2 regions of the Bradyrhizobium sp. 153 genome follow, and region 2 is predicted to be linked to the other one. Evidence: riboswitches for the same ligand, from Rfam matches in the RefSeq annotation. Region 2 holds a riboswitch; the other holds the start of a gene.
The links. Region 2 has a riboswitch for cobalamin ahead of metE (5-methyltetrahydropteroyltriglutamate--homocysteine S-methyltransferase). Riboswitches for the same ligand answer to the same signal wherever they lie in the genome.

Region 1: it holds a riboswitch for cobalamin, as region 2 does, so the genes downstream of both, IVA91_RS02925 (DUF1636 domain-containing protein) here and metE (5-methyltetrahydropteroyltriglutamate--homocysteine S-methyltransferase) in region 2, are expected to answer to the same signal.

What each region holds. Positions count from the first base shown of each region.
Region 1 is NZ_JADPKH010000015.1:95,595-100,246, reverse strand. Features, by position in the region: gene IVA91_RS02935 (cobyric acid synthase) at 1-978, opposite strand, end outside; gene cobO (cob(I)yrinic acid a,c-diamide adenosyltransferase) at 991-1,626, opposite strand; cobalamin riboswitch at 1,667-1,888, shown strand; gene IVA91_RS02925 (DUF1636 domain-containing protein) at 1,980-2,354, shown strand; gene cobW (cobalamin biosynthesis protein CobW) at 2,351-3,385, shown strand; gene cobN (cobaltochelatase subunit CobN) at 3,385-4,652, shown strand, end outside.
Region 2 is NZ_JADPKH010000073.1:96,638-101,289, reverse strand. Features, by position in the region: gene IVA91_RS16565 (4Fe-4S binding protein) at 268-471, shown strand; gene IVA91_RS16560 (aminotransferase class V-fold PLP-dependent enzyme) at 852-1,247, shown strand; cobalamin riboswitch at 1,424-1,624, shown strand; gene metE (5-methyltetrahydropteroyltriglutamate--homocysteine S-methyltransferase) at 1,724-4,039, shown strand.

The DNA of each region.
Region 1 (4,652 bases), on a different contig from region 2:
ATGGCCGCCCCGGCGGTGATGCGCCACGAGATCAATGTCCCAGCCCTGTGCTCGCAGGAAGGCGAGATCGCCACGAGTGGATTTTGAACCGGGGATGATGACCAGCCTCACATCGCCGGGGATTGCTTCGCCCGGACGCACCATGACGAGATCGACGCCGGGTTCGAGCTTGAGCGGATCGAGATCGTCGAAATTGGCGATCCGCGACAGGGCGAGGCAGGCGATCTTGCATTGGCCCGGCTTGCGCGCGTCGCGCAGGCCCAGCGCGTCCTCGGCCGGCAGCTCGCCGGCGCGCGCGAACCAGGGCAGCACGCCAAAGCCGCGCCATGCGGTTTTCGCTTCGATCAGCCGGTAGCCGTCATCGAACAGCGTGGGGTCGCCGCGGAACTTGTTGATGACGAAGCCCTGGATCATCGCGGCATCGTCAGGGTCGATGACCGTCCTGATGCCGACAAGCTGGGCGATGACGCCGCCGCGGTCGATGTCGCCGACCAGCACGACCGGCACGTTGGCCTTGCGCGCAAAGCCCATATTGGCGATGTCGGCCTTTCGCAAATTCACCTCGGCCGGGCTGCCCGCGCCTTCGACCAGCACCAGATCGGCGCGCGTCTTCAAGCGCGCGAAACTCTCCAGCACGGCGCCCATCAGCGAGGGCTTCATCGCCGCATAATCGCGCGCACGCACCGTTGCGATGCGCTTGCCATGGACGATGACCTGCGCGCCGACATCGGTCTCCGGCTTGAGCAGCACCGGGTTCATGTCGGTGTGCGGCTCGACGCGAGCGGCGAGCGCCTGAAGCGCCTGGGCGCGGCCGATCTCGCCGCCGTCGACGGTGACGGCGGCATTGTTCGACATGTTCTGCGGCTTAAAAGGGAGCACGCGCAGGCCGCGCCGCATGAAGGCGCGCGCAAGGCCCGCGACGATGAGCGACTTGCCCACGTCCGAGCCGGCCCCCTGGATCATCAGCGCGCGCGCCATGGCGAGATCGTATCAGAACTCGACGCCGGCTTGCGCCTTGATGCCGGACCGGAAGGGATGCTTGACCAGCGTCATCTCGGTAACGAGATCGGCGATCTCGATCAATTCGTCCTTTGCGTTGCGCCCGGTGAGCACGACATGCGTCATCGGCGGCTTTTGCGTCGTCAGGAATTCGACCACCTCGGCGATGTCGAGATAGTCATAGCGCAGCGCGATGTTGATCTCGTCGAGCACGACCATGCGCAAGGCAGGATCGCGAATCAGCTCCTTGGCCTTGTCCCAGCCGGCGCGCGCGGCGGCGATGTCGCGGGCGCGGTCCTGCGTCTCCCAGGTGAAACCTTCGCCCATGGCGTGGAATTGGCAGAGGTCGCCGAAATGGCCAGTGAGCAGGCGGCGCTCGCCGGTGTCCCAGGCGCCCTTGATGAACTGCACCACCGCGCAGGGCAAGCCATGGGCGACGCAGCGGACGATCATGCCGAAGGCCGAGGACGACTTGCCTTTGCCGGCGCCGGTGTGGACGATAACGAGGCCTTTTTCGCCGCTCTTGGTCGCCATGATCTCGTCGCGGGCGGCCTTCTTCTTTGCCATTTTCGCGGCGTGGCGGGCGTCGGTTTCCTCGCCCGTTTGGATATCCGGTTCAGGCGTCATCGTATCCGGTCCTTCGGCTTGACAAGTGGCGGCCACCGGCAAATGGTGGGTCTGCGCTGGTTCCTGTCCTATGACAGGCGAAGAGGGAATGCGATAGGGTCCGAATTGGCAAGATTTGGGTCCAAAATGCAGCCGCCCCCGCGACCGTGACCGGAGAGATGCCCGAAGCCACTGACCCCTAACGGGATCGGGAAGGCGGGGATCGAAGGGCAAAAGCCCTGCTCCGCAAGCCGGGAGACCTGCCAGCGCGGACGATTTTGGACCGGCGGACGGGGTGTTCCGCGACGGGGAAACGGGCCTCTCACAATGGTCCGTGCGCCTCTTCGCCTCCCGCTGTTATTCTGGAAGAGGCGATGACGGTCACACTTCACGTCTGCATTACCTGCCGTGCCGGCGAGACGCTTGGCGAAGGCGACGTCACGCCGGGCAAGCGGTTGCATGGCGCGATCCTGGACGCCGGCGTGCCCGACGGCGTCAATGTGGTTCCGGTCGAATGCCTCTCTGCCTGTAGCCAGGGCTGCTCGGTCGCGCTGAGTGCGCCGGGTCGCTGGTCCTATGTCTATGGCCGCCTGTCGGAGACGAATGCGCGCGACGTGGTCGCGGGCGCTGCGGCGTATGCGGCCGCGCCCGACGGCCTCGTGCCCTGGCGCAGCCGTCCCGAAATCTTCCGCAAGCAGTCGCTTGCCCGCATTCCCCCCCTTGCCGTCGTGCCGGAGGCCGCCGAATGAATTCGCTCGCAAAAGTCCCGGTCACTGTGATCACCGGTTTTCTCGGCTCCGGCAAGACGACGCTGATCCAGCATCTGCTCGCCAATGCCGGCGGCAAGAAGCTCGCCGTGCTCGTCAACGAGTTCGGCAGCGAGGGCGTCGACGGCGAGATTTTGAAGTCGTGCGCTGCTGCCAATTGCCCGGAGGAGAACATCATCGAGCTCGCCAATGGCTGCATCTGCTGCACCGTCGCTGACGATTTCATTCCGGCCATGGAGCAATTGCTGGCACGCCCCGTGAAGCCCGATCACATCCTGATCGAGACCTCGGGCCTGGCGTTGCCAAAACCGCTGCTGAAGGCCTTTGACTGGCCGGAGATCCGCTCGCGCATCACTGTCGATGGCGTGATTGCGCTGGCCGATGCAGAGGCTGTCGCTGCTGGCCGCTTCGCGCCGGACCCGATTGCAGTCGAAGCGCAGCGCGCGGCGGACGACAATCTCGACCACGAGACGCCGCTGTCGGAAGTGTTCGAGGACCAGATCGCCTGCGCCGACATCGTGCTGCTGACCAAGGCCGATCTTGCCGGCAGCTCAGGGATAGAAGCCGCCAAGGCGGCGATCACCGCCGAGATGCCGCGCCGCGTGCCGATGCTTCCCATCACCGACGGCGCGATCGATGCGCGCGTCATCCTCGGTCTCGGCGCCGCCGCCGAGAGCGATCTTGCCGCGCGTCCCTCGCATCACGACGGCGAGGAGGAGCATGAGCATGACGATTTTGCCTCCGTCGTGATCGACCTGCCGGAAGTTGCCGATATCGATGCGCTGGTCGCCTCCGTTCAGCGCCTAGCGCGCGAGCAGAACGTGCTGCGCGTCAAAGGCTATATCGCAATCGCGGGCAAGCCGATGCGCCTCTTGCTGCAGGCGGTCGGCGAGCGTGTGCGCCACCAGTTCGACAAGCCCTGGGGCGCAGGTGTCAGGCAATCGAAACTCGTCGTGATTGGCGAGCACGGCGATATTGACGAGGCCGCGATCAGGTCAGGGCTAGCAACCTGATGCACGTCGTTTTCCGCGAGAGCCGCGGTCTTGAGGAGACCGCGACGCCAAGGGACATCGGCCAGGACCCGGCCGATCTCGTGGTGCTCTCATATTCGGATTCCGATCTTGCCGCGTTTGCGGCCGGCTGGCGGCGCGGCCGTACCAGCCTGCCGTCGCTGCGGCTCGCAAATCTTGCGGAACTGCGTCATCCGCTCTCGGTCGACACCTATATCGAGCGCACGCTCTCCCATGCGCGTGGCATTCTGGTACGTCTGATCGGCGGTGAATCCTATTGGCCGTATGGTCTCGCGACGCTCCAGCAACTTGCTAAGGACCGCAACATCGTGCTGGCCGTGCTGCCGGCCGACGGCCGTGACGATACGCGGCTCGACGCGTATTCGACCTTGCCGGTCTCGACCCTGCGCCGGCTCAAGGTGCTCTGTGACACCGGCGGCCCGGTCGCGGCCCAAGCCGCGATCGCGCAGCTCGCGCTGGCCTCGGGCCTCTATGCCGGGCCAGTCGTCGGCGAAATGAATGTGCCCGAGACGGGATTTTATGATCCCGCGCGCGGCGTCATTGCTGCGCCGACGGGCGGCGAGGGGAAGCCGCACGCGCTGGTGACGTTCTATCGCTCCTATCTCACCGCTGCGGACACCGGGCCGGTCGATGCCTTGATCGCCGCGCTGCGCGAGAAGGGTTTTGGTGCCTATGGTGTCTTCGTCACCTCGCTGAAAGCCGCGGCCGTCGCCGATTGGCTGCGCGCGCATCTCGCGCGAGATCCTCCTACGGCGATCGTCAATGCGACGGCGTTCTCGGCCGTAGGCGACGATGGCACGACGCCGTTTGACGTAGCCCCGTGTCCGGTGTTCCAGGTTGCGCTCTCGACGGCACGGCGCGAGGATTGGGCTACCTCGCTGCGCGGCCTCTCGCCGGGCGACCTCGCGATGCATGTGGTGCTGCCCGAGGTCGATGGCCGCTTGTTCGCGGGCGTGGTGAGCTTCAAATCCGCTGCGGAGCGCGATCCCGATCTGCAGTTCTCCCATCTTGCGCATCGCGCTGACGAGGAGCGGGTGAAGGCCGTCGCCGCACGGGTTGCGGCCTGGCGGCGGCTCGCCGAGACGCCGGCCGCCAAGAAGCGTCTGGCGATCGTGCTTTCGAACTACCCGGGCCGTCCACACCAGATCGCGCATGCGGTTGGCCTCGATGCGCTGGCGTCCGTCGAGGTCTTGCTGTCCGACCTCGCGGAGACGGGCTTCGATGCCGCGCCAGTTCATGCGCTCGGCGA
Region 2 (4,652 bases):
AATCGTCGAGCGTCGCTTGGCCCCGCGCTGCCATGCCAGACAAACGACGGAAGCTCCCAGCGGTCGAGTCGCGACTGGCTCTCGGAGTAGGGCCTGAGGGCTCGCATAGCTTGAAATTGAGTGGCCCGTTGCTGTCGCAGATGTAGCATGGTCTCAGACCCGGGACAGCACCTTGGGGCAAATTGCCCATCATTTAGCGCGTCTGTCCTTGGCACGGCATTTGAAAGGGATCGCCAATGGCATCGCTCGCCTAAGGAGTCGGAAGGCATGGCTTACAAGATCGTCGCTTCGCAATGCACCGTTTGTGGGGCATGTGAGTTCGAGTGTCCCAACGCGGCGATCAGCCTCAAGCGCGACATTTACGTTATCGATGTCAAAAAGTGCACGGAGTGCGAGGGCCATTCCGACACGCCGCAATGTGCGGTGGTCTGTCCGGTGCCTGACACCTGTGTCCCGTCTAAGACAGCATAAGCAGCCCGCGTCCAGAAGGCTTCACCGCTCGATTTCGCGAACGAAGTAGTAGATGTCGCGCTTGTGGCGGCCGCCGACCGCGTGGGGCGGATCGAGGTCGATCAACATCGTTATGACCTTAAGGCGCCGATCGACTCCGAGAAGCCCTCGAAGGGCTCTGCAGGATATCTAAAGCTACGTCACTTCGAAGCCGAAGAGACGGTCTCGATGCGACGAGATCGGTCCGGAGATCCTGAAGACGTGCGAGAAGCTCGGCATCCGCTTGGCCGTGGTCACCATGCACGCGTGCATGAGCCTAGGGTCATAGCAGGATCCCCGCCGCCCCCGCTCTCGCCGCTTACTCCAGTTTCGCAAGTCAGCGTGCATCCTGAGGTCCGGAACTGTTCCTGCGATGTTGCGCAGGCCAACGTCCAGGCTGCACTACTCGCCAGCGGCGACGGAAACAACGAAGGCGCGCCAAAGTCGCTCAGCACGTAAGTGCTTGGCGCACCGAGGAGATCATCTTGACCAACGCCACGGAGGCGATCGAGCTCGCGGCTCGTCGCGGGGTCCGCCGAACACAGGCAGTCCGACCTGATCATCCGTGCGATCATGGAGCAATCCCGGCCTTGGCAATTCCTAAGGAGCCTCATGGCGCTGTGTTCAAGCGGATGTCGGCCGAGCATGATCGCAACTTCCTCACGGGCGAGTTCGAGAAGCTGCTGACGGAAAAGACCAGGCTTGTCGCGATCACGCAGATGTCGAAGCGCCCAGCGCGTTCGTTCTGCTCGCGTTAGCTCACGACAACGCCAAGAGGGTGTTGAGCGAACGCATTCATAAGCGGAGGCTTCACAGATCCACGCGTTTTTACCAGGCCGGGAGTAAGACCGTTGTGCCCTACCTGGTACAGCTGGCAATCGCTTGGGCAATATCGCGGCAACACTTAGTAGGTTGACGGATCGATCCTCGTGCGTCTAATGCCAGCCGTCGTGGTCTTCGGATTTCGTTTGATCCGGAGCTAAGAGGGAAGCCGGTGCAATGCCGGCGCTGCCCCCGCAACTGTAAGCGGCGAGCCGCTGTCCAACGAAGTCACTGAAGCCATGCGGCTTCGGGAAGGCCGGACAGCAGCGACGACCCGCGAGCCAGGAGACCTGCCTCGACAATATATCGTCCACGGGCGGGGTGTCCCGGTGTGCGCCAAGCAGCTGTCGCTCACGCGATATTCGCTGCATGCGTCCGCCATGGCCTTTGCCCCAATTATGGGGTCTGATCTATGTCTATTCTTGCGCTTCCCGTTGCCACATTGGGGACGTCACGCATCGGCCCACGACGCGAACTCAAGTTCGCGCTCGAGAGCTACTGGGCGGGAAACTCCAGCGAAGCCGAGCTCCTCGAGGCGGGGAGTGGACTTCGTGCCGCTAATTGGGCACGGCAGAAATCCTGCGGTGTGACGGTCATTCCTTCGAATGACTTCTCGCTCTACGACCAGGTGCTCGATACCAGCGTAATGGTCGGAGCCATTCCCGACGTCTACGGCTGGACCGAAGGTCCTGTGTCGCTCAAGACCTACTTCGCCATGGCACGTGGCGCTCAGGACGGTGATCACACTCAGCATGGGCCAGGCGTAGCCGCACAGGAAATGACGAAGTGGTTCGATACCAACTACCACTACATGGTGCCGGAATTTCACCAGGATCAGATCTTTAAGTATTCCTCTCGAAAGCCGATCGAGGAATATGAGGAGGCAAAAAGCCTCGGCTACCAAACGCGCCCCGTCCTAGTTGGCCCAGTCACTTTCCTGAAGCTCGGCAAAAGCGCAAATCCCGCATTCAATCCGCTGTCGCTGCTTGATAGGCTCCTCCCAGTCTATGTCGATGTGCTCCGCGAACTAGCCTCGTGCGGTGCTGAATGGGTTCAGCTCGACGAGCCATGCCTGGTGATGGACATCGACGAAGCGTCGCGGGCGGCTGTCCGCCGGGCCTATGCTCATTTCGCAAAGGTTGTGCCGGCCCTTAAAATCATGCTGGCCACTTATTTCGGCGCTATCGGCGACAATCTTGAAACAGCCCTTGCCTTGCCCGTTGCCGGGCTTCATGTCGATCTGATTCGGGCACCCGACCAGTTGGACGCAATTGTCGCCACAGCCCGCAGAGATCTCGTGGTCTCGCTAGGCGTGGTTGATGGTCGCAACGTCTGGCGCTCCAATCTTGCGGCGCTGCTCGACCAACTTGCCCCTTTGGTCAAAAAGCTGTGCAGGGACCGTGTTCAGATTGCTCCTTCCTGCTCGCTGCTTCATGTTCCGATCGACATTGAGCTAGAGACCGATCTCGATCCCAATCTGAAGACGTGGCTGGCGTTCTCAGTTCAGAAGTTCAAGGAACTTTCGATATTGGGCAAAGCGCTGGCCGGCCATGCTGCCGAGGTGGCCGATGAACTTGCGCTTTCCGAGGACGCAGCCGTGACCCGCGAAACATCGCCCGAGATCCACAATGCGAATGTCGCCGGACGAATGGCCGCGATCGACGATAGCATGCGTCGCCGTCGCAGTGCGTTCACCCAGCGTGCCGACGTCCAGCGGGTCGCGTTCGCATTGCCGATGTTTCCAACGACAACCATCGGGTCCTTCCCGCAAACGGTCGACGTCCGGAATGCGCGTGCGGCTCATGCGCGGGGAGCGCTGAATGACGCGCAGTACGAGCAGCTTCTGAAAGCGGAGACAGCCCGTACCGTGCAGTGGCAGGAAGATATCGGCCTGGACGTGCTCGTACACGGTGAGTTCGAGCGCAATGACATGGTTCAATACTTTGCCGAGCAGCTGTTGGGATTCGCTTTCACCAAGCACGGCTGGGTTCAGTCTTATGGGTCGCGGTACGTTCGTCCGCCTATCCTGTTCGGAGATGTCTCCCGGCCGAAGCCGATGACCGTTGAATGGTGGCGCTTCGCGCAGTCTCTGACCAAGAAACCCGTCAAGGCTATGCTGACCGGACCGGTGACGATCCTGAACTGGTCGTTTGTCCGCGACGACATCTCGCGGAGCGAGACATGCCGTCAGATCGCTCTTGCGATCCGAGATGAGGTGATCGATCTTGAGGCGGCTGGAGCGACCATGATCCAGATCGACGAGGCTGCGTTGCGGGAGGGATTGCCGCTACGCAAATCGCAGTGGAGGAACTATCTCGATTGGGCAGTGGACAGCTTCCGCGTTTGCTCGTCCGCTGTCGCCGACGGAACTCAGATCCATACCCACATGTGCTATTCCGAGTTCAACGAAATCATCGATGCGATCGCAGCAATGGATGCTGACGTCATTTCAATCGAGACGTCCCGTTCTAAGATGGAATTGCTCGAGGCCTTCAAGAGCTACAAATATCCCAATGAGATCGGGCCCGGCGTCTATGACATTCATTCACCGCGCATTCCCGCAGCGGCGGAAATCAAGCAGCTGATTGTGTTGGCGCGGCAGCGAGTTTCCGATCGGCAGCTCTGGATCAATCCCGACTGCGGACTGAAAACTCGAAGCTGGGAGGAGGTGCGTCCCGCGCTCGTCAATATGGTGGCCGCCGCACGCGAGTTGCGGGCTGAGCCATGATGGTGCGGAGCGTTTCGCCAACGCGTTTGTGAATAAGATGCACGCGCTTTGGGGGCTTACGATGTCCTTGCGAGCTCCCAAAGTTCCCAGTGCCTGGGAATGCCGGCCGGCGCCGGCGGAGGCCGTCGCATACAGCCGGCGACAAGCTCGGTTCTCGATCCGACGGCGGACAGCATGCCGGCGATGCCCGATCAGGTCACATATTCCGAACATTATCGCCCGACGCGAAGCACAGCGCTATTTTTCATTTATCCATCGCGTGTGCGTCCCATCACAACAATCTATTTTACGGTCCTTACGGAACGTCATACGAAATTCACGCCCTGGCACGCCCTTCGGGAGAGGTAATCGAGCGTTGTTGGTTTTGGGGACGTGCCAAATGCTGCTGCGCGACGGCAAACTGCCGCTTGTGTTTCAGGGCACGGCAGCCAAACCGGTTGCGCGCAGGATCCCAGCTCGATCAAGGCACTGCCGTCCCAACCGGACAGCGGGCGAGTGGTGGAAAGTCGTGAAGTTTCCGACAGGGGCGGAAGGCAAACGGCTCCAGATTTCACGCGGAGTGATATCCGTTCCTCCTTGTTTGACGGCGAATGCCCTCGCCGAAAATCGATCG